DNA from 4 places in the Streptomyces sp. XD-27 genome. Region 3 is predicted to be linked to each of the others. Evidence: riboswitches for the same ligand, from Rfam matches in the RefSeq annotation. Region 3 holds a riboswitch; each other region holds the start of a gene.

Region 1 (7,519 bases), 1.8 Mb from region 3:
TTGACCGCGGGGAAGAAGACCGGCACCGTGAGCAGGGCCAGGGCGGTGGCGACGCACACGTACGCGTAACGCTGGAGGGCCCGGTGGTCCCGCAGGCTCAGCACGGCGGCCATGAACAGCGCCATGCCGAGCGTGGACCAGACGAGCTGGGTCGGGGCGGCCGAGGCGCCGGGCGTGGCGAGGTCCAGCCGGTAGATGAGGACCAGCCCGAGGCCGTTGAGCAGGAAGGCGATGGGCAGGACGAGCGGGTCGGCGTACGGGGCGCGGAGCCGGACGGTGAGATGGGCGGCGAGCGCGAGCGCGCCGAGCCCGGAGCCGTAGCGGGCGGCGTCGCGCGGGAAGGCGCCGTGGACGGCGAAGCCGACGGCCATATAGCCGAACACGCAGATCAGGACGGCGCAGGCGAGGAGCGCGAGCTCCGTGCCACGGCGCTTGGGGGCCGGAGCAGCACCGGGGGAGCGGTGGCGGTCGATGCTGCGGCGGCGGTCATGGCGGGGAATGTAGCCGCTCGGCTCGGGCCGGAGCCCTCAGACGCGCGCGCCTGCCCGCGCACCGCGACCACCCGGCGGAACGGTGCCTGCGCCACGGGGTGGACGTACCGCCTCCGCGAGCGTCCGGCTGAACGTCCGTATGCGCTCGGTCTCGTGGGAGCGCCGCCACACCAGGCCCAGGACCGACTCCGGCGCGCCGGTGACCGGCACGAACGCCACATCCCTGCGCCCCTGGTGCAGCGCGGTCGGCGCGCAGCACAGCATCGTGCCCCGGTCCGCCGCGACGTAACTCAGCCCTTCCTGGAGCGTGCGCACCTCGGGGCCGCGCGGGATCGGCCGCCCGTCCGGCGTCACGGTAGGGGCCATGGCCTCCCGCCAGTACCGCGGCGCGGGTGCCGTCGGGCCGATCAGCCGGGAGTCCGCCAGCTCCTCCACGGACACCGACGCCCGTGCCGCGAACGGGTGCCGCACCGAGACGGCCAGGGTCTGCGGCTGCCGCGAGAAGGCCGGACCCGGTATCAGGTCCGGCTCGGCGACCGGCAGCAGGACGATGGCCGCGTCCACCGCGCCGGAGCGCAGCGCGCCGAACGGGTCACCCAGCGGGATCTCGACGGTCTCGACCTCGCAGCCCGGATGCCGGTCGCGGAAGTCGGCGACCACCGCCATGACGTACTCGTCCGCCGTGCCCTGGAAGCCCAGGCGCAGCGGCTCCCCGAGGCCGCGGGCGGCTGCCCGCGCGGAGTCCACCGCGCCGCGCAGGGCGCCGTACGCGGGCCGCAGCTCGGCCAGGAAGCGCTCACCGAGCGGGGTCAGCCGGACGCGGCGGCTGGTGCGGTCCAGCAGCCGGGCGCCGATCCGCCGCTCCAGCGAGCGCAGGAGCTGGCTCACCCGGCTCTGTGTCACGTACAGCCGCTCGGCCGCGCGCCCGAAGTGCAACTCCTCGCTGAGGGCGAGGAAACACTCCAGCTCGCGTATCTCCAGACCGCCGCCGCGCGCGTCGGCGCCTGCCACCCGGCCTTCCCCTGCCACCCGGCCTCCCCCTGCCTCCCCCTGAATGAAGCAACCGATCGATGAGTCTGACTCATACAAGGCTGAGCGTTTCGCCGTTGTTCCCGGACGGGGCACAGCTGTTCGCTGGAGGCATGTCCGAAGCCACGGAAACCACCCTCGCCGCGTCCTCTCCTGACGGCGCGTCACCCCAGGCCCGCACCGCCTGGCTCGCCGTCGCCACGGTCGCCGTCGGCATCTTCGCCGTCGTCACCACCGAGATGCTGCCGGTCGGTCTGCTCACCTCCATCGGCGCCGCCCTCGGGACCTCCGACGGCACGGTGGGGCTGGCCCTGACCGTGCCCGGCCTGGTCGCCGCGGTCGCCGCCCCGCTGCTGACCGTCGCCGTCGGCCGGCTGGACCGGCGACTGGTGCTGTGCGGACTGATGGGCCTGCTGGCCGCCGCCAATCTGGTCTCCGCCCTGGCCCCGGCCTTCCCCGTCCTGCTCGCCGCCCGGGTCATGGTCGGCGTCAGCATCGGCGGTGTATGGGCCATTGCGGGCGGTCTGGCCGCCCGGCTCGTGCCGGAGCGGTCCGCGGGCGCCGCCACCTCCCTGATCTTCAGCGGCGTCGCCGTCGCCTCGGTGCTCGGGGTGCCCGCCGGGACGCTGATCGGCGACCTGGCCGACTGGCGGGCGGCGTTCTGGACCGTCTGCGCGCTGGCGCTGGCCGTCACGGTCGCCATGGCCGTTCTGCTGCCCCCGCTGCCCGCCGACCGCCCGGTCCGGCTCGGCGAGGTGCCCGGTCTGTTCCGTAAAGCTCAGCTCCGGGCCGGGCTGGTCACCACCGGGCTGCTGGTGGTGGCGCACTTCGGCGCGTACACGTACGTGCGGCCGGTGCTGGAGGACGTGTCCGGCGTCGGCGCGGGCCTGATCAGCACGCTGCTGCTGGTGTACGGCGTGGCGGGTGTGGCCGGGAACTTCCTGGCCGGGTCGGCGGCGCACCGCGACCCGCGCCGGACGCTGATGGTCCTGTGCGCGCTGCTGGCGGTGGCCGAGCTGCTGGTCCCGCTCCTGGGCCGGACCACGGCCGGGGCCGCCGCGCTGCTGGTGCTGTGGGGGCTGGCGTACGGAGGCGTGTCCGTCACCACCCAGAACTGGATGCTGCGGTCCGCGCCGGAGGCGCGCGAGGCGGCCTCCGCCCTGTTCGTCGGGGTCTTCAATCTGGCCATCTCGCTCGGCGCGCTGCTGGGCGGCCGGGTCGCCGACCACATCGCCCTGTCCGGCGTGATGTGGTGCGGCGGCGCGCTGGCGGTACTGGCGCTGCTGAGTGCGGGGGTGCTGGGCCGGGCGAGGCGTGCGCGGCACGGGTGACACCCTCCGTGACGGCCGCTCACGTTCCGGCGTCCCGATCCGCCCGTATGGCGCAGACGGCGGGAGGCCGCCACCCATCGGTGGGATCATGAATGTCAGGGGACTCTTCTTCGGGGAGTGAGCCCGATGGCAGCGAGCATGTACGTGGTCTGGAGCGCGGTGGAGCCCGGGCGCGTCGTCTACGAGACGCACGCGATCGAGGCGATCACGGATGCCGCGGGCGTGCACGCGGAGGTCAAGAGCGAGACCCACGAGGTCGCGCTCCGCAGCCGGGCGCACGCGCGGTCGATCGCGGAGGCGGGAGGCTACGAGCTACGGGGCGAGGGCGAGGCGTGGGAGAGCCTCCCCGAGGAGAGCCCTCCCGAAGAGTGACGTCCACCCGGAAAGGCCGAAAGGGCTGGGGAAAATCCGACGCCCGAGGCGTCCGGCGCCGCAGGGGGGAAGTGCGGGCCGGAGGCCTCGGGCGTGGTCTGTGACGACGCGCTGGCGCTGTCTGATCGGGTTCGGCTGGTGCCGGAGGATCAGATGCTGACGCCGTGGGCGCGCAGGTAGGCCAGCGGGTCGACGTCCGAGCCGTAGCCGGCGGCGGAACGGATCTCGAAGTGCAGGTGCGGGCCGCTGCTGTTGCCGGTGGTGCCGGACAGGCCGATCTGCTCGCCGCCGGTCACGGTCTCGCCGACGGTGACCGAGAGGGACGACAGGTGGGCGTACTGGCTGTACTTGCCGTCCTCGTGGCGGATGACGACCTGGTTGCCGTAGGCGCCACCCCAGCCGGCGGAGACGACCGTGCCGGAGCCGACGGCCTTGATGCCGGTGCCGGTGGCGACGGGGAAGTCGACGCCGGTGTGGTAGCCGCTGGACCAGGCGCTGCCGGCCTGGTGGTACGGGGTGCCCATCGGGGCGTCGACCGGGGCGGTCCAGCCCGTGGCCGGGGCCTGGTGCGCCGGGGCGGCGGGCTTCGGGGCCTCGTGCGCCGGGGCGGCCGGCTTCGGGGCGGCGTGCTTCGGGGCGCGCGGCGTGGCGGCCTGCTCGGTCAGGGACAGGTCCTGGCCGGGGAAGATGAGGTTCGGGTTGTCGCCGACGACCTCGCGGTTGGCCTCGTAGACGGCCTGCCAGCCACCGTCGACGCCGTGCGTCTGGGCGATCTTGTACAGGGTGTCGCCGCTGACGACGGTGTAGTTCTGCTCCTGCGCCGGCGCGGCGGGCTTGGCGTGCTTCGGGCCGGCCTTCGGGGCCTCGGCCTTCGGAGCCTGCGCCTTCGGGGCGGCCGCGGGGCGGCCTTGGCGCCGTCGGGGGAGATCGCCGGGGCGGGGCCGCCCTGGGTCAGCCCGGCCTTGCCGGAGCACACCGGCCAGGCGCCCGGGCCCTGCTCGGCCAGGACCTTCTCGGCGATGGCGATCTGCTGGTCCTTGGTGGCCAGGTCGGCGCGCGGCGCGTACTTCGTGCCGCCGAAGGCCTCCCAGGTGGACTGCGTGAACTGCAGGCCGCCGAAGAAGCCGTTGCCGGTGTTGATGCTCCAGTTGCCGGAGCTCTCGCAGTCCGCGACCTTGTCCCAGGTGTCCACGGAGGCGGCGTTGGCCGCGGTGGCGCCAACGAAGGGAAGGGCAACGCCGGCACCGCTCGCGGCGAGCGCGAGGGAGACCTTGGCGATGCGGCCGGGGTTATAGCGACGGTGACGTCCGCGAGCAGACATAGGGGTGTTCCTCTCCTACGCCTGCGAGGTGAGCTGTCGGGTTCGGGCTGGAGTTGCCCGGCCGCGTAAGAGGGCAGCATTCACTGCCACCGCAACGCGTCTTCACCCCAAGCCGATTCGCGGGATCCGCGACTCGGCACTTACCTGGTTCCCCCGCTCCTGCCGTGATGCGTCGTCGTTTCTCCTCGGCCGGCGGCAGGATTCGGCGCTCCGGCTTCGGGTCCCCCGAGCCTCTATGGCTGCGGGAGCGGCGGCCACCGTAAGCGGAAGAAATTCACGGTCACAAGCCGCGTGACATGGGGCGATGATCCATTTCCGAATTGACACGGTATTTATGTCACGCTGCGTTTTGGATCTCTTTCGCAGTGAAATGGAGATCTTGCGCAGCGGCGTCACGGAAAAGCGCGCGGTAACCGATCTGACGCATTGCTTATGTGATGCCACGGTGGGGTCACGGGTTCATCGGTATTCCTGTGACCTCGGCCACGGAGGTCCGCTATAACGGCATGAGGCGTTAAAAGTCCGATTTGATCGATGAGTTGCGGGCCGGGCCCTGAGGTGGGGCAGGTCGCCGTCCTGTCGGCAGGACAACGCGACGCAGGCGCGCCCCGGTGGCGGTGCAACACGGCAATCGAATGGCTTGCCTGTGGCGCCATAGTGGAGCGATGATGGCGCCATGGAGCTTATGCGGTATGTCGACAACCTGCGCCAAGAGCTCTCGGTTGCCGTCGAGGCGGGTGACGAGGAAGCACGCGAACTCGCCGAACGCCTCGTGACACCGCTGTCCTCCGCAGTCCGGCTGGTTCTGCTGGACGCTCTGTCGGCCGCCGCGGACGAGATCACCCGGGACCTGGCCCCGGGGTCGGTCGAGATCCGGCTGCGCGGGCTCGACCCGACCTTCGTGGTGACACTACCCCCCACCGATCATGCGCTCGTGGATGAGGTCGAAGGGGGCTTCGAACGGTCGCACAACGGTGTGGCGCCACCGCTGTCCGCCATGGCGCCGGTATCGGCGACCGGGGAGGAGGGCGCGACGGCCCGTATCAACTTCCGGCCGCCGGAGCATCTCAAGGCCCGGATCGAGGAGGCCGCCGGCCGCGAGCAGCTGTCGGTCAACGCCTGGCTCGTCAGAGCGGTGTCCACGATGCTCGAATCCGGCGAGCGCGGCCGCCGCCCCGACCGGCGCGCCCCGTGGAGCGGTCGGCGTTACACGGGCTGGGTGAGCTGACCGTACCCTGCGCCGGGCGCCGCGGCCGTCTTGCCCGTGCTACCTGCGGGGGCGCTCGACCGGGCACCGCCGTGCTGCTCGACGCGCGGTCCACGTCGGGCATCGACAGGCCACGGCCCGGTCGCGCCTCAGCAGCGCGCCGGCGCCGGCACCGCGGGCCCCGGGGACTGTTCCCCCGGCGGTTTTCCGGGGCCCGCATCCCCTCGCCCTCAGCCCCTCAGCTCGGCATTCTGCGGCTGTTCCTGAGTGTGGTCGGAGATGTTGAGAGAGCAGCACGGAGAGGGCTGCGGGAACGAGCTCCGGGACAGGCGCTGGTAGGTGTACGCCGCGGAGACAAGTGTCATGTGGTGGTACCAGCCGGGGAAGGAGCGGCCCTCGAAGTCGAGGAGCCCGAAGTCGCTTTCCATGGCGGTGACCGCGGTGCCGGTGCACGTCCGCAAGGCGGCGAGTGAGGCAACGTTGTCCAGGCTCCGATGGGTCAGGCTGGTGATCCACATGGCGCCGGTGCGGTTGTCCGGAAGCACCTCGGTGAAGAGCCGGTAGGGATATTCGGCGGCCGGCCCCGTCCGCACCCCGGGAAGGTGGACCAGCGCGGAATGCACGCGACGTGATTGCTGTTGTCCGTCCGGCGTGCTGATCAGCACGGTCTCGGGGCTGCTGCCGGAGGAAGCGTGGTCCTTCGCACTGATCGGCCCCGGGACGTTTGAGGCGCGTTCCCCGGCGGGAAGGACCTTCAGGTGTTGCGGTACGGCAACCACGAAGTCGCGCCCCCGTTGACTGAGTCCGCGCAGGAGAAGTCCGACATCCGGATCGTCACTCATGTCGGCCACGACCGGCGCGCCGGTGGAAGCGGTTCGGGCCGTCAGCGTGTCGACGAGGTCAAGGGCGTGGGCCCACAGGGGGCGGTACTCAACAGTGTCCGGGATACGTGCGCGTTTACGTAGCTGTACGTCCTCCGTCCACGGCGCGGGCAGGAACAGGCGCCAGTCGACAGGGACTTGTACGGCGCCGATGCACAGGAACGCACCGAGCCCCCGCTGGCAGTTGAGGGTCCGGCCCGAGGAGGGGTCGAAGCAGCGGTGTACGCCGACCGACCGCTGACCGCGCTTGGGCATGACCGCGCGGCCGAGCGTCCACGCGGAGGCGGGGCCCTGCCCCTCGGTCCAGCGGGTGAGTTCGCGCATCACCGGCTCCCAGTCCCATGGGCTGAGGCTCACGAACTGGCGCAGCGACTGCATCGCGGTGGGGGACGCCGAGACGGCGTCGGCCAGGCGGCGGACGGACTTCTTGCCGGGAGTGATGAGCAGCGCCGCCAGATAGGCCTGCGCCCACCTGCGTTGGTCCGCTCGCCGCAGGTTCCCGAAGAGCCTCTCGGTGAAGTCGTTCAAGGGCACATCATGATTGCTGACGGGCACTACGTCGACCGGAGCCGTTGTGGCAAATGTGCAGGGCGCAACCATGCTGCAATCACTCCCAGACGTCCCCTGAGCGGCGGCTGCCAGTCGACGAGTCTAAAGCCTGTCCGACAATGCCAGGTCGGGGACGGTCTCCCTTCCTGGAACGACAGCCGACGAGAGTTCGGGGCCGTGGCGGTCGCCGCCATGTGTCCGGCGCCGCGCACCGTCGTCCAGCGCCGCGGCCCGCGCGGCAGTGGCCACACTTGGCTCTGGCCTGCGAGGACGTGCGGGTTGTCCGGGTCAGGTGGTCCGGTGACGCCGACTCGACCCGGGGCGATCAGCCCGCCCCA
Region 2 (7,519 bases), 2.4 Mb from region 3:
ATCAGCGGCCGGTGTCCGTGGTGGCCTCGGAGAGCGCCTGGGCGAAGGCGAGGGTCTGCCGGACGCTGTCGGGGCCGTCGCCGGCCTCGCTGACCCGCAGGCTCAGGTCGTCGGCCGTGGAGGAGCCGGTGTAGCCGTGGTCGGCCTCGCAGTTGGGGTCGCCGCAGGCGGCGGGCTCCAGGTCCAGGCGGTTCACGGCGCCCCAGCCGATGGTGAGGACGACCTCGCGGGGCAGCGTGCCCGGGGTGTACGACTCGGGGTTGGCGACGACGCGGCTGAGGACGACCGAGGAGATCCGGTCCAGCTTCACCGACTCGGTGGAGGTGGTGGCGTACGGCGACGGGGAGGTGGTGTCGGCGGCCTGCTCGTCGGTGTGGCTGACGATGAACCGGGTGCCGGTGAGGACGAGGACCGTGACATGGCGGCGGACCTCGTTGGAGTCGAAGGTGGTCTCCTGGTGGACGAGGTACGACGCGATCCGCTCGCCGCCCACGGCGGCCTCCACCGCCTCGGCAACGAGTGCCGGGTAGTAGCCGCTGCGCTCGATCGCCGCGCGCAGCCCCTGGGTCGTCGTACCGGTCTTCGCCATGAGCCCCATCCTACGGGGCCGAGCCGGTGCCGGGCCCCTCCCCCGGCGGCACCGGACCGGTCAGTAGTTCGGCAGGTGGCGCGGGCCCAGGTCGCTGCGGACCGGCGGCGGGGCGAGCCGCACGCAGGCACCGAGGACGGACAGCCCGCGCGGCGCGACGACGACGGGTTCGAGGTCGACGGCGACGATCTCGGGGTGGTCGTCCACCATCCGGGACACGCGCAGCAGCAGTTCCTCCAGGGCACCGGTGTCGACGGGCTGGGAACCGCGCCAGCCGAAGAGCAGCGGCGCGGTGCGGATGGACCGGATGAGCTCGGCGGCGTCGCGGTCGGTGGCGGGGACGAGCCGGTGGGCGGTGTCGCCGAGCAGCTCGGAGGGGGCGCCCGCGAGCCCGAAGGAGAGCACGGCGCCGGCGCCCGGGTCGATGGCGGCCCGTACGACGGTGTCGACGCCGCGCGGCGCCATGCGCTGGACGACCGGCCGCAGCTCCTCGGGGGCGCCGAGGGCCTGGGTCAACTCGGCGTAGGCCCGCCGCAGTTCGGCCTCGCCCCCCAGGTCGAGCCGGACCCCGCCGAGGTCGGTGCGGTGGCGCAGGTGCGGGGCGGTGGGCTTGAGCGCGACGGGGAAGCCGAGGCGGGTGGCGGCATCGACGGCGGTGTCGGCGTCCGGCGCGGGCAGCGCGGGCAGCAGGCTGATGCCGTACCGGGCGAGAAGCCGCTGGGCGTCGGGCGCGGAGAGCCCGACGCCGACGGCCCCGGCGGGGGCACCCCCGGCGGGCTCGTCGGGCTCGACCGCGGGGGCGGCACCGCCGGGCGGCTCGACCGCAGGAGCACGGGAACCGGACGGCCCGGCCGCAGGGCGGTGGCGTCACGGGACCCGGCCGCCGGGACCGTACCGCTCCGGGAAGGCTCGTCGGGGCCGGGACCTGCGGACTCGCCCGCCGGGGGCTCCTCCCCCGCCAGCAGCACCTCGATGTCGGCCGCGGCCCCGGCCTCGTCGATGTCGTCGTACTCCGGGACCCGGCCGGGCTCCGCCGCCTGGCGCCGCCACGCGGCATACCGCACGGCCTCGGCGAGGGCCCGCACGGCGCGCTCGGCGGCGGGATAGGCGGGGACGCGAGGGCTCCGCTCCGGCGCGGGCCTACGGGGGCGAGCCCCGCCGCCGGGCGCCCCGTCGGCCCCTGCCTCCGGTCCCGCGGGCGCCGACGCAGCCGCCGCGGGCGCGCCGGTGCCCGCGGCCCCGGCCGCCGTCGGCGCGCAACCGGGCGCGGCTGCGCCCGGTCGGCCATCGGGCGCGACGACCGTCCGAGTGCCGCCCGGTGGCGCGGCGGTTCCGCCCTGTCCTGCGGACGGGGCCGCCGCCTGCCACGCGGAGGCACGGTCGTCGTCCGGTCTGTCGGCGGTGGAGCCGCCCCCTCGGTTTGCGGGGCCCGTTCCCGTGGCGGCGGGCGTGACCTCGTCCCCATGCGGCGCGGCATCGGCGCGAGTCGGTGCCGCGAGGGCTTCCGCCAGGCCAGGGATCTCCAGGTGGACCACCGCGACCGGCTTGGTCGTGCCGCTCGCGGCGGCCGTGGCGGCGGCTTGGCGCAGTGCCGCGGCCAGGTCGGAGGCGGTCGCGCCGCCGACCCAGGGCATGGCGTTGACCACGACGGCGTCGCAGGTGCCGTCGGCCAGGGCCTCCCCCAGGGCCTGGCCGAAGTCCGCCGGACCCGCGCCGGTGGTGAGGTCGCGGGGCGGCAGCGGGCGGAGTCCCTCCGTGCGGCAGGCGTCGTACGTGAGCAGGCCGAGCGACTCGGAGTTGCCGAGGATGGCGACGCGCGGGCCTTGGGGGAGTGGCTGGGAGGCGAGCAGCAGCCCGGTGTCGGCGAGTTCGGTGACGGTGTCCACGCGGATCACTCCGGCCTGCCGCAGCAGGTCGGAGACGGTGGCGTCGGGGATGGCGGAGGTCGGCACCGCGTGGCCGGGGGGCGCGCTGCCGCTGTGCCGGGAGCCCTTGACCACGACGACCGGCTTGACGGCCGCGGTGCGCTTGGCGAGCCGGGTGAACTTGCGCGGGTTGCCGATGGACTCCAGGTACATCAGGGCGATGTCGGTGTCGGGGTCGTCGTACCAGTACTGGAGCAGGTCGTTTCCCGAGACGTCGGCCCGGTTGCCCGCGGAGACGAAGGTGGACAGACCGACGAGACCGGCGCCGCGCCGGTGCAGCCCGGACAGCAGGGCGATGCCGATGGCGCCGGACTGGGTGAACAGCCCGACCCGTCCGGCCGGCGGCATCTCGGGCGAGAGGGAGGCGTTGAGCCGCGCCCCGTCCGCGGTGTTGATGACGCCGAAGGCGCCGGGGCCGATGACGCGCATCCCGTACCCGCGGGCCTGCCGGATCAGGTCGCGCTGGCGGGCGCGGCCCTCGGCGCCGCTCTCCGCGTAGCCGGCGGAGACGACGACCAGCCCTTGGACGCCGTGTTCACCGCAGTCGGCGACGACGGACGGGACGCTCGCGGCGGGGACGGCGACGACCGCGAGGTCGACGGGCTCGGCGATCTCGCCGATGGAACGGTGGGCGGGGACGCCCTCGGGCTCCAGGACGGTCTGCCCTTGCGGGAAGGCGTGGTTGACCGCGTACGCACGACCGGTGAAGCCGCCGTCGAGGAGGTTGCGCAGCACGGTGCGGCCGACGCCGCCGGCCGCGCGGCCGGTGCCGATGACCGCGACGGAGCCGGGGGCCAGCAGCCGCTGGACGGAGCGGGCCTCGGCGCGCTGCTCGCGGGCCCGCATCACCGCGAGGGACCGGTCGGTGGGTTCGAGGTCGAATTCGAGCCGGACCACGCCGTCCTCGAAGCTGCGCTGCTGCGTGTAGCCCGCGTCCGTGAACACCTTGATCATCTTGGTGTTGGCGGGCAGCACCTCCGCGGCGAAGCGCCGGATGCCGCGCTCGCGGGCGACGGCCGCGATGTGTTCGAGGAGGGCCGAGGCGACCCCGCGCCCCTGGTGGGCGTCCTGGACGAGGAAGGCGACCTCGGCCTCGTCGGCCGGGCCGGTGGCGGACATGCCGCGCTCGTCGATGCGGTCGTACCGGACGGTCGCGATGAACTCGCCCCCGACGATGGCGGCCAGCCCGACCCGGTCGACGTAGTCGTGGTGGGTGAAGCGGTGCACGTCGCGCGCGGAGAGCCGGGGGTACGGGGCGAAGAAGCGGTAGTACTTCGACTCGTCCGAGACGTGCTCGTAGAAGCTGACCAGGCGCTGGGCGTCATCCGCGGCGATGGGGCGGATCTGCGCGGTGCCGCCGTCGCGGAGCACCACGTCGGCTTCCCAGTGGGCCGGATAGGTGTGGCGGTCCGGGTCTGACGCGGTCTGCATGGGGCCAGCGTATGCGCAGGCACTGACGGCGACACCGCCCCGCGCGGGCACACCGGCGTCCGCGGGGAAGTCCGCTTCCGGACCACTCCCGACACCATGAGAGACTGGTCTAGACAACTAGCAACGACCTGAAGGGCTACACCATGGTTGAGCGCCGCGTCACCGTCGGCTGGGCCGAGGGCCTGCACGCCCGGCCCGCCTCGATCTTCGTCCGGGCGGCCACCGCGTCGGGCGTCCCGGTCACGATCGCCAAGGCCGACGGCACCCCGGTCAACGCCGCCTCCATGCTCGCCGTGCTGGGCCTGGGCGCCCAGGGCGGTGAGGAGGTCGTCCTCGCCTCGGAGGACGAGAGTGCCGAGGCCGCGCTCGACCGCCTGGCCAAGCTGGTCGCCGAGGGTCTTGGGGAGCTTCCGGAGACCGTCTGATGCACGGAATCGCCGCGATTCCGAGCAGACAAAGGCCGCGATGTCCCGATCAGGGACACCGCGGCCTTTATCGTTTCCGCATCCATGCCGCGACCATTTCCGGCAGGGCACCCGGATATCCACCAGGGCAACGCGAAATTCTCCGCGCAGCTTTTTATGGCACCTGCTCGTCTCGCGGACCTCTTGTATACGGGCCGGTTGTTAATTCTTGACGCGCGCGGTGTTTACGGATTGTTTCGGAGCGCTCACCGCGAACGGGCGGCGCGACCGGTATTCCGCCAGGGACCGCTCCGCGTGCGCCGTGGCCAGCTCGCGGGCCCGGTCGGCGTCCCCGCGCGCCACCGCGTCCACCAGGGCGCCGTGGCCCTCCCACGCCGCCACGGCCCGCACCGTCGCCGACTCGGTCCGCACACCGCCCGGCGGCGCGGACGGGATGCGCCCCGGGTCGGCCGCGTACACCCAGTCGATCTTGCGACGGAGCTGCACCAGCAGCCCCGCCAGGCTCGGGCTGCCGGAGGCCTGGGCGAGCGTCTCGTGGAACCAGTCGCCCAGCGACCGCAGTTCACCGAGCTGGCCGCGGTGGGCCCGCTCCTGGCCCAGCCTGACCAGGCCGCGCAGCACCTTCAGATGGGCCTCGGTGCGCCGCTGGGCGGCGCGCGCCGCACCCAGCGGCTCCAGCAGTGCGCGGATGTCCAGCAGATCGGCCGCCTCCCGCTCGGAGGGCCGGGCCACGCAGGCGCCCGCGTGCCGCTTGGTGGTCACGAACCCCTCGGACTCCAGGGTGCGCAGCGCCTCGCGCACCGGCACGCGTGAAACGCCGTAGCGGCGGGCGAGGAGTTCCTCGCCCAGTCGGCTGCCGGGTGGATACACGCCGGAGACGATGTCGTCGCGAATCGCCGTGCACACCGCATGCGCCGAAACCCGGCGACCGCTCTGGATCGCAGTCGTATCGCCGGTCATTTCCGGTCCCGCATCGTCGAACCTCCGCCTTAATCCCCGCGAAACGCAGCCGATTGACGCGTGTTCCGTGAACTCTATTCCAAACTGCGGGAATTTCCGACGGCCGGCCTGATTTCATGGATATTTTTTGGCCAAGCAACAGGCCCCGGCCGGGGGCCGGGGCCTGTGCGAGAGGACGTGGCGCGATGCGCCGTGGCGCTGGTGCGCGTCAGATGGCGACGCCGTGGCCGCGCAGGTACGCCACCGGGTCGATGTCCGAGCCGTACTCGGCGGTGGTGCGCGCCTCGAAGTGCAGGTGCGGCCCGGTGGAGTTGCCGGTGCTGCCCGAGAGCCCGATCTGCTGGCCGGGGGTGACGGTCTGGCCGACCGTGACGCTGAGCGACGACATGTGGCCGTACTGGGTGTAGGTGCCGTCGTTCATCTTGATCACGACGTTGTTGCCGTACGCGCCGCCCCAGCCGGCCTCGACGACGGTGCCGGAGCCGACCGCGTGCACCGTGGTGCCCGACGCGGCGTGGAAGTCCACGCCGGTGTGGCTGCCGGAGGACCACAGCCCGCTGGAGGCGTGGTACTGGGTGGAGACGTACGAGCCCGCGATCGGCGCGACGTAGGTGTTCAGGCGCTTGCGCTCGGCCTCGCGGGCGGCGCGCTCCTTGGCGGCCCGCTCCTTCTTGGCGGCGGCCTCGGCCTTGCGCTTGGCCTCGGCGGCCTCCTTGCGGGCCTGCGCCTCCGCCTGCTGCTTGGCGGCGGCCACCTCGGCCGCCCGCTCCTGGTTGGCGGCCTGGACGCCGATCTCGTCCGCGAGGTGGTCGTCGACGACGATCGCCTGGTTCAGGCCGGTGTCCTCGAACCGCGGAGAGTCGTCGGGCGCGGCGAACGCGGGAGAGGCGACGGTCGCGACGACGCCGGAGGCGGCGAGCGTGGCCATACCGGCGATGTGCGTACCGGTGAGAGGGGTGCGGCGAGGACGGCGGTGCTTCCCGGTGGGACGGGTGAACGCCATGAGTCGGCGTACTCCTTTCCTTCCTTCTCGCCTACCGGGTTAGCTGACGGGTTCGGAGCAGGAAGGTCTCCTACGGATCCCTCCGGAGAGGCACCCGATTCACCCCAGGGGGACGTGGGTCCCCGGCTCCCCTCGGCTCACGCGTCGGGGACTCGGCGATGACTGTCCGGGTCGCGGGTGCGACGCAATCTGACGAACAGCCGGATCGACGCTAGACGCACGATCTTTCAATCACCAAACGGATCCGGCTTTTTGTTGCCCTCGCCACAGGGCAGACGGGAAGCCTCTCGCCCAAATCGGACACCCAGCGCATCAGGGGACGGAAAAGCGGAACTCCGGCGTCCTATGTGACGCCGGAGTTCCGCTTCGTCCCGTATAGGTGAGCCCCCGTCAGCCGGTGACGACCTTCACCTCACCGATCCCGAGCGCCCGCACCGGCTCCTCGATGACCGAGGCGTCGCCGACGAGCACCGTGACGAGCCGGTCGACGGGGAAGGCGTTCACGACGGCCGCCGTGGCCTCCACCGTCCCGGTCTCCGCCAGCCTCGCGTACAGATGGGCCTGGAAGTCGTCCGGCAGGTGCTGCTCGACCTGGTCGGCCAGCGTGCCCGCGACGGCCGCCGCCGTCTCGTACTTGAGCGGGGCGACGCCCACCAGGTTCTGCACCGCGACGTCCCGCTCAGCGTCGGTCAGCCCCTCGGCGGCGAGCGTGCGGAGCACCTTCCAGGTGTCCTCCAGCGCGGGGCCCGTCACCTCGGTGGCCACCGAGCCGGTGATGGCGAGCATCGCGGCGCCCGTCCCCTCCGGGGTGGAGCGCAGCACCTGCCCGAAGGCCCGTACGCCGTAGGTGTAGCCCTTCTCCTCGCGCAGCACGCGGTCGAGCCGGGAGGTGAGGGTGCCGCCGAGGCAGTAGGTGCCGAGCACCTGGGCGGGCCAGACGCGGTCGTGCCGGTCGGCGCCGGTCCGCCCGATGAGCAGCTGGGTCTGCACCGCGCCGGGCCGGTCCACGATCACCACCCGGCCGGTGTCGTCGGCGGTGATCGGCCGGTACGGGCGCTTCGACGCGGTGCCGCCGGTCCAGCCACCGAGCGTGTCGGCCAGGGCCTGGTCCAGGTCGACGCCGGTGAGGTCGCCGACGACCACGGCGGTCGCGGTCGAGGGGCGCACATGCGCCTCGTAGAACGCC
Region 3 (7,519 bases):
TGGGCGTCGACAGGGGCGCCATCGACCTCGGGCTGCAGGGTTTCAGCGGCTGCCTGACCGGCATGGCCCTGTTCGTCTTCCTGGGCCACTACCCCGCGACCTACGTGCTGACCGTCGGCGGCGCCGTCGTCTGCGTGCCGCTGTACTCGGCGCTGACCAACCTGCTGGCGCCCTGGAGGCTCCCGGCGCTGACCGCGCCGTTCTGCGTCGTCTGCGGGGTGGCGGTGATGGGGGCCCCGGCGTTCACCCGGGTCTGGCACGGCGGAAGCCCCGCCGCCCTGCCCGCCATGGCGACGGCCGGCGCCGACTACACCTGGACCGACCTGTGGCACGGGTTCTTCACCAACATCTCCCAGGTCGCCCTCTCGGCCCACTGGTACGTCGGCGCGATCATGTTGGTCGGGCTGTTCGTCGCGGGGCTCCGCCCGGGTCTGGCCGCCGTCCTGGGCAGCGCCGTCGCGGTGCTCGTGGCCTGGGCGCTGGGTGCCCCGCCGGGCGCGGTCGCGGTGGGCGTCTACGGCTACAACGGAGTGCTGGTGGCCATCGCCCTGGGCACCCTGTTCCTGGCGAGGACGGTACCGAGCGCGCTCTACGCCTTGGTGGCCGTGGCCGCCGCCACCGTGCTGACGGCCGCACTGAACGCCTACTTCACGCCCTTCGGCGGACGTACCCTCACCTGGCCCTTCACCATCACCACCTGGCTGTTCATCGCCGCGGTCCCGGCCTTTCCGCGGATCCGGCGCGCTGTGTGAACGAGGAAGCGCAGCCGAAACGAGCGCTGCCGAAGCGAGCGCTGCCGAACAAGCCCTACCGCACGAGTGCTTACGACAGCAGGTCGACGCGCGTGCCGATGCCGCGCTGCCGCGCCCGCTGATACGCGGTCCGGGCGACGGCGAGGTCCTGCCAGGGCAGCCCGACCGGGGCGTCGACGGAGCGTGCGCCAGACCCCTGACCCGTGGCTGGATCTGTCGCCTCTCGAGCCCGAAGCGTGATGATTCCCGGCCATGTGCCGCAGCAGGGGGCAAAGGGAACTGCGGTCCACGGCTTCGCCAAACACCGCACGCGGGGTGTGTCGACGCCGCTACGGTAAGTCGCGAGATGTCGCTTCGGGGGCGCGGCGAGTCGATGGCCGGGAGGAGTAGAGACATGGGACACGCAGAAGCCGGCGGGCCGCCCACCGAGCATCTTGACGGGCTGCTGGCCCGCGCTCAGAACACGTTCGAGCTCGACGAAACGGAGCTCGTCCGGCTGCGTGACGCCCTGATGCACCAGACCGAACTGCGGTCGTGCCGCCAGTGCAACGAGCCGCGAGGACCGGTGGGATACAGCACGTTCCGGCACGTCTTCCTGCTGCCGGACGGCAGCAGCGGGCTGCTGTGGGAGCTGGAGCACAACACCGCCCGGGACGGGAGCCTCCTGTACGAGCTGTACCTGGACGAGGAGGCCCTCACCACCGCCGAGCGCCGTGTGCACGAGCTCACCGGCGGCGGCCGCTGGGAGGACTGGGAGGAGTTCGAGAAGGGCCCGGTGTGGCTGCCCGAGCAACTGCTGCGCACCACGGTGCCGCTGGAGATGTCCCGCGCGTACGTGGCCGACAACTCCGCCGACCACGCGCGGCGCGTGCTGCGCCGTGCGGAGAACTCCGACCGGCCGGGCGAGGAGGTCGAGCAACTGCTCGCGACCGCGTTCGCCCACGACATCGCGCTCGCGCCGAAGCCGCGGCGGCGCTCGGGGGGACGGGACGCGACATGGTGCCGCTTCTATGAGCACGCGTTCCTGCTGGCGTGCGGGGACGAGATCAGCCTGTGGGAGCTGGAGCACAACCTGACCAGCGACGGGCGGCTGGTGTGCGAGGTCTATCTCGACGAGGCCGCGGCCGAGCTGGCGGCGGACCGGCGGGCCCGGGCCCTCGGCGTGGAGCTGTGACGCGGCGCCGGCCCTGATCCTCAGAACGCCGGACGCGAGTGATGCCCGGAACCGTCGCTTCACCCGCTGGATTTCGGCCGTTCTGATCGTCGGAGGCGTCGTCTTCGACGGGGCCGCCCCGCGCCGGCCGCCTCGGGCGTGACGTCGCGTAGTCGAAGGTGACCCCTCAGGCATAACGATTGACACACGATCAGGCGTGTCAGGTTTGCGTGTACGTGGAACACGACGTCGCGGCGCGCCGGTGGAACCGGCAACTCGCACCACCCTGCCCGCAAATGACCGTTTGGCGCGCGTCAAAGGTTCGTGGATTCCGGGGAACAGCTTGGAATCGTGTCGCCGGGTCTATTAACGTTCGATAACGCAGCGCGGTCGTCACAGCCGTCGCAGAGGCGGCACCGTGCGCCGTCGCCGAATCCCTACGCACCACCACTGCACCACCAGCAACACCAAGGGAACCGGGGAACCACCAACCTTGGGGTGAATCGGGCCGCACCTGGCCCGTAGGAGACCTTCCTGCTCCGAACCCGTCAGCTAACCCGGTAGGCGAGAAGGAAGGAAAGGAGTACGCCCCGGTGGCGTCCAACAGGTCTGCCCTCGACGAGGCACCGTACGGAACCTCCGGCGGAGCCGGGCCCTCCGGGACCGCCGTCTTCGCCCCCGGCGCCGCCGACGACGGCGAGCCGTGGGAGGAGTGGAACCCCACGGAGGAGTCCGTCGCCCCGGTCCGCGGCAGGCACCGGGTCGTCAAGCAGCGCGGCGGGACCATGGCGCGCAGCGGCGCCGTGCTCGGCGTCGGTGTCATCGCGGCGGTCGGCGCGGGCGGCATGGCGACCGCCAAGGACCGGCCGAACGCCCCGATATCCATGCCGGACCTGGCCCATGTCGCCGACGAGGTGCAGGACGCGCTCCCGGACACCAAGGACCTTCCCGTCATCGGGCCGCTGATCTCCGACGGCGACCCCTCCGGCACCGGCACACGGGGTTCCGGCACTCCACTCTCCCAGGCCGGGCTCACCCCCCAGGACCGGGCCAGCGGCACCACGGACGCGGGCGAGGCGCTCCGCGCCCGCATCATGCAGCAGGCCGAGCAGCAGCAGACGGCCGCCGACGAGGCCCAGCGGGAGGCGGCGGCGCGGGCCGAGGCGGCGGCCGCGGCGAAGGCGGCGGCGGAGCAGAAGGCGAAGGACGTCGCGCAGCAGAAGGCCGCCAAGGCGGAGGCCGAGCGGAAGGCCGCGGAGGAGGCCGAGCGCAAGGCGGCGGAGGCCGCCCGCAAGGCCGAGGCCGAGCGTCGCGCGAAGCTGGCCGCGTCCTATGCCCTCCCCCTCGCCTCGTACACCCTGACCTCGTCGTTCGGCGAGGCGGGCGACATGTGGTCGGCCGACCACACGGGCCAGGACTTCGCGGCCCCGACCGGCACCCCGGTCAAGGCGGTGCACGGCGGGACGATCACCGAGGCCGGCTGGGCGGGGTCGTACGGCTACCGCATCGTGCTCACGCTGGAGGACGGCACGGAGGTCTGGTACTGCCATCTGTCCTCCATGGTCCGGACCTCGGGTTCGGTGTCGACCGGAGATGTGATCGGCCGCGTCGGCGCCACGGGCAACGTGACCGGACCGCATCTGCACCTCGAGGTACGACCGGGCGGCGGAGCCCCGATCGACCCGCTGGCCTGGCTGCGCGAGCACGGCCAGAACCCGTAGCGGAGGCCGCACGCCCCACCCGTGCCCTCCTCCCCTTCCCCCACGCCCTGAACGCCGACGGCCCTGGTCTCTCTCCCCCCTTGACACCAGGGCCGCCGGTCTGTCCGGGGCAGGAAGCCCGTCGCCCAGCCGCTGCCCGATCGCCAGGAAGGTCCGCCCATGACGACGCCCCCGTACCTGTACCGCGTAGGGACCCCCGCCGACGACGCCGAACTCACGGCGCTGGACGACTCCTTCACCACGGACACCGTGTACGAGGTCACGGCGACCGCGACCGGCTTCTCCCTCCATCCGGCACCCGTCCACCCGCCCCTGACGAAGCAATTCCCGGACGATGACGGCGACGAGGACGACGACCGGGTCGACCACACGGTGGTCGCGGTGGACGGCGACCGCATCTGCGCCTTCATCGCACTCGACTACGAGGACTGGAACCGCCGCCTGGTCATCCGCCAGATCACCGTGGCGCCCACCCACCGGGGCAAGGGCATCGGCCGCCACCTGATGGCCCGAGCCTTCGCCTACGGCCACGACCGCGGTGCCCGCGCCGCCTGGCTGGAGGTCACCAACGTCAACGCCCCGGCGATCCACGCCTACCAGCGGATGGGCTTCACTCTGTGCGGTCTGGACACGACCCTGTACCTCGGCACGCAGTCGGAGGGCGAGACCGCGCTCTTCATGAGCCGACCGCTCGTCAGTCCAGAGCGCTGAGCTTCTGCCACTCCTCGTACGACAGGTTCCACTCGCCATAGCCATTGCCCGTGGCCACGGTTTGGCGGGTCGAGCCGGTGACCTCGACGATGTCGCCGCGGACCGCGCGGTCGTAGAACCACTTGCCGTCCTTGTTGGTCATGCCGACACAGCCATGGCTCTTGTTGATCTTGCCGAAGATGCCCTTGCCCTCGTTCCAGGGTGCGGCGTGGGCGTAGGTGCCGGAGGTGGTGAGGTGCACGGCCCAGGGGACGTCCTTGTTGTAGGGGTCGGCTATGCCGACGGATTCGCTGGTCATGTTGACCATGGGGGCCTTGTCCAGGACGACCATCGTGCCGTTCCAGGTGGGGTAGCGGGGCTCACCGCCGGATATGGGAAGGGTGCCGACCTTCTTGCCGTCCTCGTAGACCGTCATCGTGTGCGCGTTGAGGTCGACCTTGGAGACACGCGCCGTGCCGATGGTGAACGTGCTGGTCACATCGCGGCGGAGGTAGCGGCCGTCGCCGGTGTTCACCCCGCTGAGCTTGGCGTTCAAGGTGACCTTGGTGCCCTTGGCCCAGTAGGTCTTGGGACGCCAGGAGGCGCGTTCGATGCCGGTGAGGGGGTCGCGGACCCAGCCCCAGGAGCCTTCCGTCTTGGGGCTGGTGGAGACGGAGAGCTGCCGCTCGACCGCCGCCTTGTCCTTGACGGGGTGGTCGAAGGCGACGGAGACGGGCTGGCCGGCTCCGACGACCTTGTTGTTGGTCGGGGTGACGGAGACGCCGTTGGCGAGCTGGGCCGGGCGGACGCGGAAGGTGGACCGGTGGTTGGTGTTCTCCCCCGCGGCGTTGGTCGCGGTGGCCTGGATGGTGTAGGTGGCGCCCGGGGTCATGGTCCGGGTGGAGTGCCAGCTCTTGCGGTCCTTGTCCCAGGTGCCGGTCACCGGCGCGGCCTCGGCGTCGTCGGAGGTGACGGCGACCTTGGTCAGCGTGCCGCCCTTCGCCTCGACCTTGATGGTGTGGTCCGGGGCGAGCGGCTGACCGGCGCTGCCCTGGGTCGCCGAGATACGAACGGGCCCGGCATCGGCGGCGTCCTTGTCCTTGTCACCGGCCGACGCCGACTGGCAGCCGACGAGCGCGGTCAGGGCGAGGGACGACGCCACGAGGAGGTGGAGGTGGCGTACGGAACGGTGGGATCGCACAGTGGGCCTCTTGAGATGGTCGTGGGGTCGTCGGATCAGCAACGTCGCGCCGCTTCTTCCGGGTTGTTCTTGTAAAGGGAGGGTGAAGGCGAGGCAGAAGGTTGCGTCCGCCACAGGGATACCGAAAGACAGTGATCCGCGACGCCGTCGATGTACTCGCGGGCGAAGCCGTCTATGCCCGCGACTTGGACGACGGCGACACGGGTGCCCGAGCGCATCGGCACCACCTCGACGTCCTCCGGAGAGGCGTGGGAGGTCCGGACGAAGAACTTGTGGATCAGCGGGTCTGCCGCCGAGCCGGACGGCGCAATGTCCCGATCGGTGGGCCAGTTCACGCCGCAACGTGCGCGGAGCGTGTTCGCCAGCGCTGTGAACACCGTGATGGCGTCTCGCTCGCTCGCGTACACGCTGATCGTGTGCCGCGCCTTCTGGTCGCCCCTGCGGCCCTCGTAGGTGCGGGTGCGTTGGGAGACGGGCGCCGGTGCGCGGTCGCCGTCGAGGCCGGTCAACCGGCAGCGTCCGTCGACGTCGAGGAGCGGCGCGTCGGTTCCCTCGGTGCTCCGGACCGCTTTCCAGTGCGCGTACTCCGAGAACGGCAGCGCGGTCGGCGGCAGCAGTGCGGCGGACGGGATCGCCGGGGTGGTCGGCGGGGTGTCGGCGGTGGCCGTCGGCGAGGGGGCGGCCCCGCCGGCAGGGTCCGGGCCGGATCGTCGCCGGGCAGCAGCTGCCAGGAGCCGATCGTGAGCGCGGCCGCGGTGAACACCGCGGAGGCGGCGATCGTCGCCCGCTTGCGGGCGCGGCGGCAGTGCCCCCTGGCCCGCGCTGCCTGCGGGCCCGCGAGCCTTATGGAGGGCTCGGCGGCACGCGCGATCTCACGCAGACGCTCTTCCAGATCAACCATGGGTGGGCACCTCCTTCGGTGGGCGTGCGCAGAGTCTGGGAGCCGGGGCCTCGGCGTCGCGGAGATGGGGCCCGAGCGCCTTGCGGGCACGGCTGAGCCGCGTACGCACGGTGCCTGCCGAGACTCCGGTCTCCCGGGCGACCTGCTCGATGGGCAGGTCGAGCAGGTGGTGCAGGACGACGACGGTGCGCTGGTCGGGCTTCAACCCGCGCAGGGCATGCACCAGCGCCACCCGGTCAGGGGCCAGATCGGGCAGGTCGGCCGGTGGGCCGTGGCGCACATGCGCGCGCATGCGGTTACGCGCCCGGCGCCAGGAGCTGACGGCCAGACGGAGCGCGACCGTCCGGACCCATGGCGTCGGGTCGCCGTCCTTGGTGAGGCGGTCCCAGCGCTGCCACGCCCGGGCGTATGCCTCCTGTACCGCGTCCTCGGCCTCGGTCAGGTCGCCGGTCGCGGCGTAGACCGCGGCGACCAGCCGCTTGGCTGTCGCCGCGTAGAACTGATCGAAATCTGATGCTGACATGTGCCCCCCGCTGCCCCCGTGCGCCGTCCTGCACGCGCGGTGCTTTTCGCTCCTGTAATGGGCACGCCCGGCGGCGGCGAAAGGTTACAGACCGATTCGCGGAGGCTGAGGGGAGACCCCATACGGGTACGTTCCGGATCCCACGCGCGGCGCGGACCCCCAGTACGGCGCGGTTCCGCCGTTCGGCGCGACTCCCCCGTACGGCGCGGCTCCCCAGTGCAGTGCGGCTCCCCCGTACGGTGCGGGCCCCCAGTACGGGGCAGGCCCCCAGTGCTGCGGCACACGCGGGGCGGGCACCGACAGCGCCGCGTGCGCCAGCACCGGCTGCGCGATCTCCTTGCGCTGCCACAGGTGGTGCAGCAACTCCTGTTCGCGCGCCGTGAAGTCCGGGCCCGCTGTGCCCCGGTACGCCCGCCGCCGGAGAAAGGCGAGGGAGGTGGCGAAGGCCGTGTACTCGGCGACCGCACGCGCCGCCGCGGCGCCCTGGGTGCGGCGCGCGAGATCGCGCGCGATGCCGCGGGCCCGGAGCGAGGACAGCGCCACCGGCTCCGGCGGGGTGAGCCAGCCCGCGGCCTGGT
Region 4 (7,519 bases), 370 kb from region 3:
CTCGGCCGTCGACCCGCTGCCGTGGCTGCGCAGTCACGGCCTCGACCCGATGTAGCCCGCTCCCCTGCCCCCTAAGCCCCCAAGACGGGCTTGATGCCAAGCCCGTCCCAGCACCAAGCCCGTCCCAGCGCCAAGCTCGTCCCGGCCAGGACCACGCCAAGCGCGGACAACGCCAAGGGCTTCGCGAGCGCTAGAGCTTCTCCACCGGCGCGTACCGCAGCAGCAGCCGCTTCGGCTTCTCGTCGCCAAAGTCGATCGTGGCCTCCGCCGCGTCGCCGCTGCCCTTCACCGCCATCACCGTGCCGAGACCGAACGAGTCGTGCGTGACCCGGTCGCCGACGGCCAGCGAGACCACCGGGCGGTCCTTGGCCCGCCGGGTCGCGAAACCGCTTGCGGCGCCCGCGCCGCCCCGGGCACGCGAGGCGGAGAGCCCGGACGACAGGCTCGAGGCAAGGCCCGACACCGCGCCCATCGAGGCCGACGGCGCCGACGGCCCCGTCCGCTTCCACTGCACGTACTGGTCGGGGATCTCCTCCAGGAAGCGGGACGGCGGGTTGTACGCGGGCTGCCCCCACGCGCTGCGCATGGTCGAGCGCGTCAGATACAGCCGCTCACGCGCGCGCGTGATGCCGACGTACGCCAGCCGCCGCTCCTCCTCCAGCTCCTTGGCCTGGCCGAGGGCGCGCATGTGCGGGAAGACGCCGTCCTCCATGCCGGTGAGGAAGACGACGGGGAACTCCAGGCCCTTCGCGGTGTGCAGGGTCATCAGGGTGATGACGCCGGTGCCCTCCGCGTCCTCGTCGGGGATCTGGTCGGAGTCGGCGACGAGCGCGACCCGCTCCAGGAACTCCGCGAGCGTGCCCGGCTCCTCCTCGGTCCGCTCCTGCTCGAACTCCAGGGCGACGGCCGCCAGCTCCTGGAGGTTCTCGATACGGGTCTCGTCCTGCGGGTCCGTGGACGCCTGGAGCTCGGCCAGATAGCCCGTGCGCTCCAGCACCGCCTCCAGGATGGTGGCGGGTCCGGCGCCGGACTCCACGATCGTGCGCAGCTCCTCCAGCAGGGCGTTGAAGCGCTTCACCGCGTTCGCCGAGCGGGCCGCCATGCCGTACGCGTCGTCCACCCGGCGCAGCGCCTGCGCGAACGAGATCTTCTCGCGCAGCGCGAGGGCCTCGATCATGGCCTCGGCGCGCTCGCCGATGCCGCGCTTGGGCACGTTCAGGACGCGGCGCAGCGGGACGGTGTCCTCGGGGTTGGCGAGCACCCGCAGATACGCGAGCACGTCCCGGACCTCCTTGCGCTCGTAGAAGCGCACGCCGCCGACGACCTTGTAGGGCAGGCCGACACGGATGAAGATCTCTTCGAAGACACGGGACTGGGCGTTGGTGCGGTAGAAGACGGCGACGTCTCCGGCCTTGGCGTCGCCCGCGTCCGTCAGCCGGTCGATCTCGTCGGCGACGAACTGCGCCTCGTCGTGCTCGGTGTCGGCGACGTAACCGGTGATGGTGGCCCCGGCCCCGGCCTCGGTCCACAGGTTCTTGGGGCGCCGGTTCTCGTTGCGCTCGATGACGGCGTTGGCCGCGCTGAGGATCGTCTGCGTGGAGCGGTAGTTCTGCTCCAGCAGGATGGTGCGCGCGTCCGGGTAGTCCTCCTCGAACTGGAGGATGTTGCGGATGGTGGCGCCGCGGAAGGCGTAGATGGACTGGTCGGCGTCGCCCACCACGCACAGCTCGGCCGGGTCGAAGGTGTCGGTGCCCGTACCGACGAGCTCGCGCACCAGGGTGTACTGCGCGTGGTTGGTGTCCTGGTACTCGTCGACCAGGACGTGCCGGAAGCGGCGGCGGTAGTGCTCGGCGACGTCCGGGAACGCCTGGAGCAGGTTGACCGTGGTCATGATGAGGTCGTCGAAGTCCAGGGCGTTGGCCTCGCGCAGCCGCGCCTGGTACATCGCGTACGCCTCGGCCAGCGTCTTCTCAAAACCGTCGGCGGCCTGGTCGGCGAAGGTCTCCTCGTCGATGAGCTCGTTCTTGAGGCTGGAGATCTTCGCGCTGAACGACTTGGGCGGAAAGCGCTTGGGGTCCAGGTCCAGATCCCGGCAGACCAGAGCCATCAGCCGCTTGGAGTCGGCGGCGTCGTAGATCGAGAACGAGGACGTGAAGCCCAGCTTCTTCGACTCGCGGCGCAGGATGCGCACGCACGCGCTGTGGAAGGTCATCACCCACATGGCGCCGGCGCGCGGGCCCACCAGCTCCTCGACGCGCTCCTTCATCTCGCCCGCGGCCTTGTTGGTGAAGGTGATCGCGAGGATGGAGCCCGGGTGCACCTTGCGCGCGCCGAGCAGGTGGGCGATGCGGTGGGTGAGGACACGGGTCTTGCCGGATCCGGCGCCCGCGACGATGAGCAGGGGCGCGCCGTGGTGCTCGACGGCGGCCCGCTGCTGCTCGTTCAGCCCCTCCAGCAGCGCGGCGGGGTCCGCGACCGGGCGTGGCGCGCCGTCGCGGTAGTACGGCTCCCTCGGTACGGGCACGTTAAAAGTGTCGCCGAAGAGGTCATGCGGAACCTCCTCCCCGACCGGGGGACCGTCGGGCTGGGGATCCTCGGGCGGCGGCTCCGCGCCGTCGAGGTCCGCCAGGAAGCTGTCATCAAAGAGGCTGCTGCTCATCGCCCACCGAGTCTAGGGCCCGCCACTGACAGCCGACACGACAATGTCACGGAAAGATCTCGGGCAAATCGAACACCAGCCTTCCCAGGGGCCTCACTGGTTGGCTACGGTGCTCGCTCAGGCGGCCCGCTCCCTGTCGGCGACCGAAGCCGGCGCGTGCCGCCACCGCCGAGTCCGGCCCGCCCCTCAGGCGGTTCCGGAGCCGGGGACCCACCCGCACAATCTGGGGTGAATCGGCCCGTACGTCGCACGTACGGCCGTAGGGCAGCCTTCCGTACGCCCGAACCCGACAGCTAACCCGGTAGGCGGTCCACGGAAGGAGTCGCCTCCCTTGGCGTCGCACCGCAAGCCGCGTCCTCGATTGCTCGAGTCGCCCGCCGGCCGCCGCACGGCCGTGGGGGTCACCACCGCCGCACTCGCCTCGGTCACCCTCCTGTCGCAGACCGCGAACGCCGCGCCGCGCGCGCCGAAGCCGACGGTCGAGGAGGTGAAGAAGAAGGTCGACGCCCTCTACCGGCAGGCGGGCACCGCCACGCAGAAGTACAACGCGGCCAAGGAGGCCGCGGGCAAGCGGCGGACCGAGGTGAACCGCCTGCTGGCCGACGCCGCCACCCGCACCGAGAAGATGAACGAGGCCCGGCGCACCCTGGGCGCGTACGCGGCCGCCCAGTACCGGCACGGCGGGATGGACGGCACCGCGACCCTGCTGCTCGCCGACGACCCGCAGGACTTCGTCGACCAGAACCACCTGATGGACCGGCTCACCGGGCGGCAGAAGGACGCGGTCGACGACTTCCGTACGCAGCAGACGGAGCTGGCCCGGCAGCGCGGCAAGGCCACCCGCAGCCTGGCGGAGCTGACCGCGTCGGAGAGCCGGCTCAAGGCCGAGAAGAAGACGATCCAGCAGAAGCTGTCCCAGGCCAGGACGCTGCTGTCCCAGCTGACCGCGGAGGAGAAGGCGCGGCTGGCGGCACTGGAGAAGAAGAAGGAAGCGGAGGCGCGGCGCAAGGCGGCCGAGCTGGCGGAGAAGCAGCGCGAGGAGGCGGAGCGCAGGCGCCAGGAGGAGCAGCGGCCGGACACGGGGACGGGTGACGGTACGGGTACGGGTGACGGGTCGGGGACGACGGACCCGTCAGCGCCCTCCGACTCCACCAAGGCGGCGCAGGCCGTCGCGTTCGCGCGCGCCCAGATAGGCAAGCCGTACGTGTGGGGCGCCACCGGCCCGAACTCCTACGACTGCTCGGGGCTGACCCAGGCGGCGTGGAAGTCGTCCGGGGTGACGCTGCCGCGCACCACGTGGGAGCAGGTGAAGGTCGGCACGCGGGTGTCGACGTCCGAGCTCAAGCCGGGTGACCTGGTCTTCTTCTACGACGACATCAGCCACGTCGGGCTGTACATAGGCGACGGGATGATGGTCCACGCGCCGAAGCCGGGCGACAACGTGAAGATCGCGCCGATCACCGAGATGCCGATCTACGGGAACGTCCGCCCGGCGTGAGCGATCACGTCCACATCACCGCGATGAAGATGTTGGCGGTGGTCAGCAACCCGACCGCACCAATGACGGGGGCGGGCACCTTCTCCTCGTCCCGCTTCACGTAGACCAGGCCGAGGATGACGACGAGCAGCGCCGTCTTCACGCCGATCTTGACGTTGTCGAGGCTGTTGCCGTCGGCCTGGTTGAGCCCCACGAGCGCGATGCCCGTCACCAGCATCGTGAGCGCGCCGTGCAGCATCGCGGGCGACATCCGGGCGTCGCCCGCGCCTATCAGCTTCATCTGGGCGAGGAAGCCGCCGAGCAGCGCGGCGATGCCGATGATGTGCAGGCCGACGACGGCGTGCAGAGTTGCGTCCATGGCCTCGGAGCGTAGCCCGCCCGGTCCGCCACCCTGACGGCCGGGCCGACGGCCGCACCCATGGCCGCCCCGACGGCCGGGCCGGTTCGGCTATAGCACCGTCGGCGCCCGGCCGGGGGCGGATCACCGCTTCGGTCATCCGCGTGCCCGAACGTTCCAGCACTCCGTGGGCCGACCGGTCAGCGGCGGTCCGCTATCCACCGATATCGCTCATTCCCGGCCTTCGCCGTGTCCTGGGCCGACGGCCGGGTCTAGCTTTCCCTGCACCCGGGAAGCGTCGGAAGCGCTCGGGAAGCACTCGGGAAGCGCTCGGAAGGAAGTGACCCACCGCCGTGGCCTCGCACCGGAAGCCCAGGCAGCGTCCGTTCGCCGGCGGTACCGTCCGCCGGGCCGCGACCATCGCCCTGGCGGGCGCCGCCACCGCCGCCACGGCCCTCGACGGCACCGGGCACGCGGCGCCCGGGCTCACTCCGGCCGAGGTGAAGGCGCGGGTCGACCGCTACCACCGGCAGGCCGAGGAGGTCACCGAGCGCTACAACGGCGCGCGGGCGGACGCCGAGGCGGCGCGTACGGCGTACGAGGAACTGCAGGACGAGGCCGCCCGCAAGACGGCCCGCCTCAACGCGTCCCGTAACGCACTCGGCTCGTACGCCACCGCGCAGTACCGTTCCGGCGCCGTCGCCCCGGACCTCCAACTCGCCCTGTCCTCCTCCCCCGAGGACTACCTGGACCGCGCCTCGCTCGCCGACCGCGCGGGCAGCCGCCAGGGCGCGGCCGTGGCCCGGCTGATGCGGCAGATAAGGGGCCTGAAGCAGGTGCGCGCGGAGGCGAGCGGCAGGCTGCGCGAGCTGAACCGCTCCCGCGAAGCGCTGGCCCGGCACAAGAGGACGGTCGAGGAGAAGCTCGACGCCGCGGAGGAGTTGCTGGACCGGCTGACGGCGAAGCAGCGGGCGAGGGCCCTCGCCGAGCCCGGCGGCGGCACCGCCGTCGACGGCGGCAGCGGCGCGGCCGACGGGGACGGCCGCGGAGGGCACCGGCCGCACGCCGACCGGGGGACGGCCAGGGGGACCCGCGCCCCCGCCGCTCCCCCGACGGGCCGAGCGGCGCTGGCGGTGTCGTACGCGTACGGGGCGCTCGGCAAGCCGTATGTCTGGGGTGCGACCGGGCCCTCCGGCTACGACTGCTCGGGGCTCACCCAGGCGGCGTGGCGGGCGGCGGGGGTGGGCCTGCCCCGGACCACGTACACCCAGATCAACACGGGCGCGCGCGTCCCGCGATCCGAACTCGCCCCGGGCGACCTGGTGTTCTTCTACTCGGGTGTGAGCCATGTGGGCCTGTACGTCGGCGGCGGCAAGATGATCCACGCCCCGCGACCGGGCGCGCCGGTGCGGATCGCGTCCATCGACGAGATGCCGTTCGCGGGCGCGGCACGCCCGACATGATGCGGAATGGTGCAATCCGTTTCGACCGTGAAGAGCGGCCTGATCAAGTACAGCGACGCGTACACGCTGATTGCTGATTACTGATTGCCGATCAGCGCACGAATGAGGGGTGTGGCCTACGAGGCCACACCCCTCAGCACATTGGCCGAAATCGCAGGTAAGCGCCCATAACGGTTTTGTTGCACGACTTTCACCTCTGTAGCCTGGCTGATGATCAACAGCAAGGGGCGCCCTCGGGAAGCCCCCCCCACCTTGCCGTTTAAGGATTTCTGCATGCGCAAGTACGCCCGCGTCGGCATCCTCGCCGCCTCTTCTCTGGTCACCGCGGTGGCCCTGACCGCCCCCGCCTCCGCCGCCACCCCGTCGGCCGCCGGCTCCTCGGCCTCGGCCGTCGCGCGCGGCACCTCCGGCCCTACCTGTACCGAGCTCTCCAACGGGTCGCTGTGCGTCGCCATCAAGGACCACAGCGTCGTACACCTCACGTACTCGAAGTTCCGCGGCGGCAAGGTCACCGTCAAGTTCGGGTTCAGGAAGGGCAACTGGACCAAGTGGAGCGAGGGCTTCAACATGGGTGTGGGTGCGAAGGTCTACCAGTTCAAGAACCAGGACCTCGGCTGCAGCCCCATCGTCGGCATCCTGTCGGCCGCCGATGGGGGCACCTTCGAGACCCCGCCCCTGACCCCTCCGGGCTGCTGATCCCTCTTGCCGATCAGTGAGTGACGCGGGGTGTGGCCCCACACGGGCCACACCCCTCAGCGCATTCGCCCCATCTCCATTTCGGAGCCGGAATGCGTCAGGCCCGGCAGGAGCCAGTCCGTGAACGGGTCGAAGAGGACCAGGACGGCGAGGGCCAGGAAGACGGCGCCCACGGCGGTGGCGACGTACGGGCCCCGGCCCCACAGCTTCTCGATGAAGATCACCGCCGCCACCCCGGCCATCGCCGCGATGTTCATGACCCCCAGCGGAACCAGGATCAGCATCAGCCCCCAGCAGCAGCCGACGCAGAAGAGCCCGTGGTGGACGCCGACCCGGAAGTCGCGGGCCCAGGGCCGGAAACCGGCGTAGCGGACCAGTTGCCCCATGGGGCTGCGGCAGTGGCGGAGGCAGATGTCCTTCAACGGGCCGAGTTGCTGCAGCCCGGCCAGCGCGAACGCTCCCGCGCCGATCCAGCGCCCCGCGCCGGGGTGCTCGTCGACCAGGTCGCCGGTCGCGCCGAGCGCCGCGTAGACCAGCAGGCCGAACAGGCCCCAGACCAGCAGGTAGCCGCCCATGAACTGGGCGATACGGGCCGCGCGCGCCGCACCCGCGGACCGGCGGCGGATGCCCCGTACCCACGTGATCGCCACCGGCGCCACGGACGGCAGCATCATGGCGGCCATCATCACCAGCCACAGCGCCAGGAACAGGGGCAGCCCCATCCCCATCGTCCCCGGCTCGACCCCCATGTCGCGCGCCTGCGCCACGGTCACCAGCCAGGCGAGCAGCGCGAGCAGCGCCATCAGTGTCCAGGCGTACGCCAGCGCCCGCGCGGGAAGCAGGCTCCCGTTCCGCAGGGGCGTCGA

What was found. A riboswitch is a leader RNA that binds a small molecule or an ion and turns the genes downstream of it on or off. The one in region 3 is predicted to bind cyclic di-AMP.
Positions count from the first base shown of each region.
Region 1: another riboswitch for cyclic di-AMP. It lies ahead of Q3Y56_RS24175 (transglycosylase family protein); the one in region 3 lies ahead of Q3Y56_RS15915 (M23 family metallopeptidase).
Region 2: another riboswitch for cyclic di-AMP. It lies ahead of Q3Y56_RS26680 (M23 family metallopeptidase); the one in region 3 lies ahead of Q3Y56_RS15915 (M23 family metallopeptidase).
Region 4: another riboswitch for cyclic di-AMP. It lies ahead of Q3Y56_RS14160 (C40 family peptidase); the one in region 3 lies ahead of Q3Y56_RS15915 (M23 family metallopeptidase).

Region 1 is NZ_CP130713.1:5,534,996-5,542,514, forward strand. Features, by position in the region: gene Q3Y56_RS24150 (FtsW/RodA/SpoVE family cell cycle protein) at 1-371, opposite strand, end outside; gene Q3Y56_RS24155 (LysR family transcriptional regulator) at 528-1,502, opposite strand; gene Q3Y56_RS24160 (MFS transporter) at 1,634-2,851, shown strand; gene Q3Y56_RS24165 (hypothetical protein) at 2,978-3,223, shown strand; gene Q3Y56_RS24170 (peptidoglycan DD-metalloendopeptidase family protein) at 3,373-4,197, opposite strand; partial or broken gene Q3Y56_RS24175 (transglycosylase family protein) at 4,254-4,544, opposite strand; cyclic di-AMP (ydaO/yuaA leader) riboswitch at 4,550-4,729, opposite strand; gene Q3Y56_RS24180 (hypothetical protein) at 5,221-5,772, shown strand; gene Q3Y56_RS24185 (transposase) at 5,982-7,166, opposite strand.
Region 2 is NZ_CP130713.1:6,123,237-6,130,755, reverse strand. Features, by position in the region: gene Q3Y56_RS26705 (alkaline phosphatase family protein) at 1-2, opposite strand, end outside; gene Q3Y56_RS26700 (DUF5998 family protein) at 2-589, opposite strand; partial or broken gene Q3Y56_RS26695 (GNAT family N-acetyltransferase) at 650-3,945, opposite strand; gene Q3Y56_RS26690 (HPr family phosphocarrier protein) at 4,089-4,370, shown strand; gene Q3Y56_RS26685 (GntR family transcriptional regulator) at 4,572-5,330, opposite strand; gene Q3Y56_RS26680 (M23 family metallopeptidase) at 5,539-6,333, opposite strand; cyclic di-AMP (ydaO/yuaA leader) riboswitch at 6,347-6,501, opposite strand; gene Q3Y56_RS26675 (pitrilysin family protein) at 6,724-7,519, opposite strand, start outside.
Region 3 is NZ_CP130713.1:3,728,827-3,736,345, reverse strand. Features, by position in the region: gene Q3Y56_RS15930 (urea transporter) at 1-752, shown strand, start outside; gene Q3Y56_RS15920 (DUF6227 family protein) at 1,147-1,926, shown strand; cyclic di-AMP (ydaO/yuaA leader) riboswitch at 2,323-2,487, shown strand; gene Q3Y56_RS15915 (M23 family metallopeptidase) at 2,499-3,626, shown strand; gene Q3Y56_RS15910 (N-acetyltransferase) at 3,786-4,337, shown strand; gene Q3Y56_RS15905 (Ig-like domain-containing protein) at 4,321-5,517, opposite strand; gene Q3Y56_RS15900 (hypothetical protein) at 5,553-6,026, opposite strand; gene Q3Y56_RS15895 (SigE family RNA polymerase sigma factor) at 6,411-6,941, opposite strand; gene Q3Y56_RS15890 (PrsW family intramembrane metalloprotease) at 7,026-7,519, opposite strand, start outside.
Region 4 is NZ_CP130713.1:3,355,549-3,363,067, forward strand. Features, by position in the region: gene Q3Y56_RS14150 (M23 family metallopeptidase) at 1-55, shown strand, start outside; gene pcrA (DNA helicase PcrA) at 191-2,659, opposite strand; cyclic di-AMP (ydaO/yuaA leader) riboswitch at 2,816-2,983, shown strand; gene Q3Y56_RS14160 (C40 family peptidase) at 2,991-4,157, shown strand; gene Q3Y56_RS14165 (hypothetical protein) at 4,162-4,515, opposite strand; gene Q3Y56_RS14170 (C40 family peptidase) at 4,848-5,957, shown strand; gene Q3Y56_RS14175 (hypothetical protein) at 6,231-6,653, shown strand; gene Q3Y56_RS14180 (DUF2182 domain-containing protein) at 6,710-7,519, opposite strand, start outside.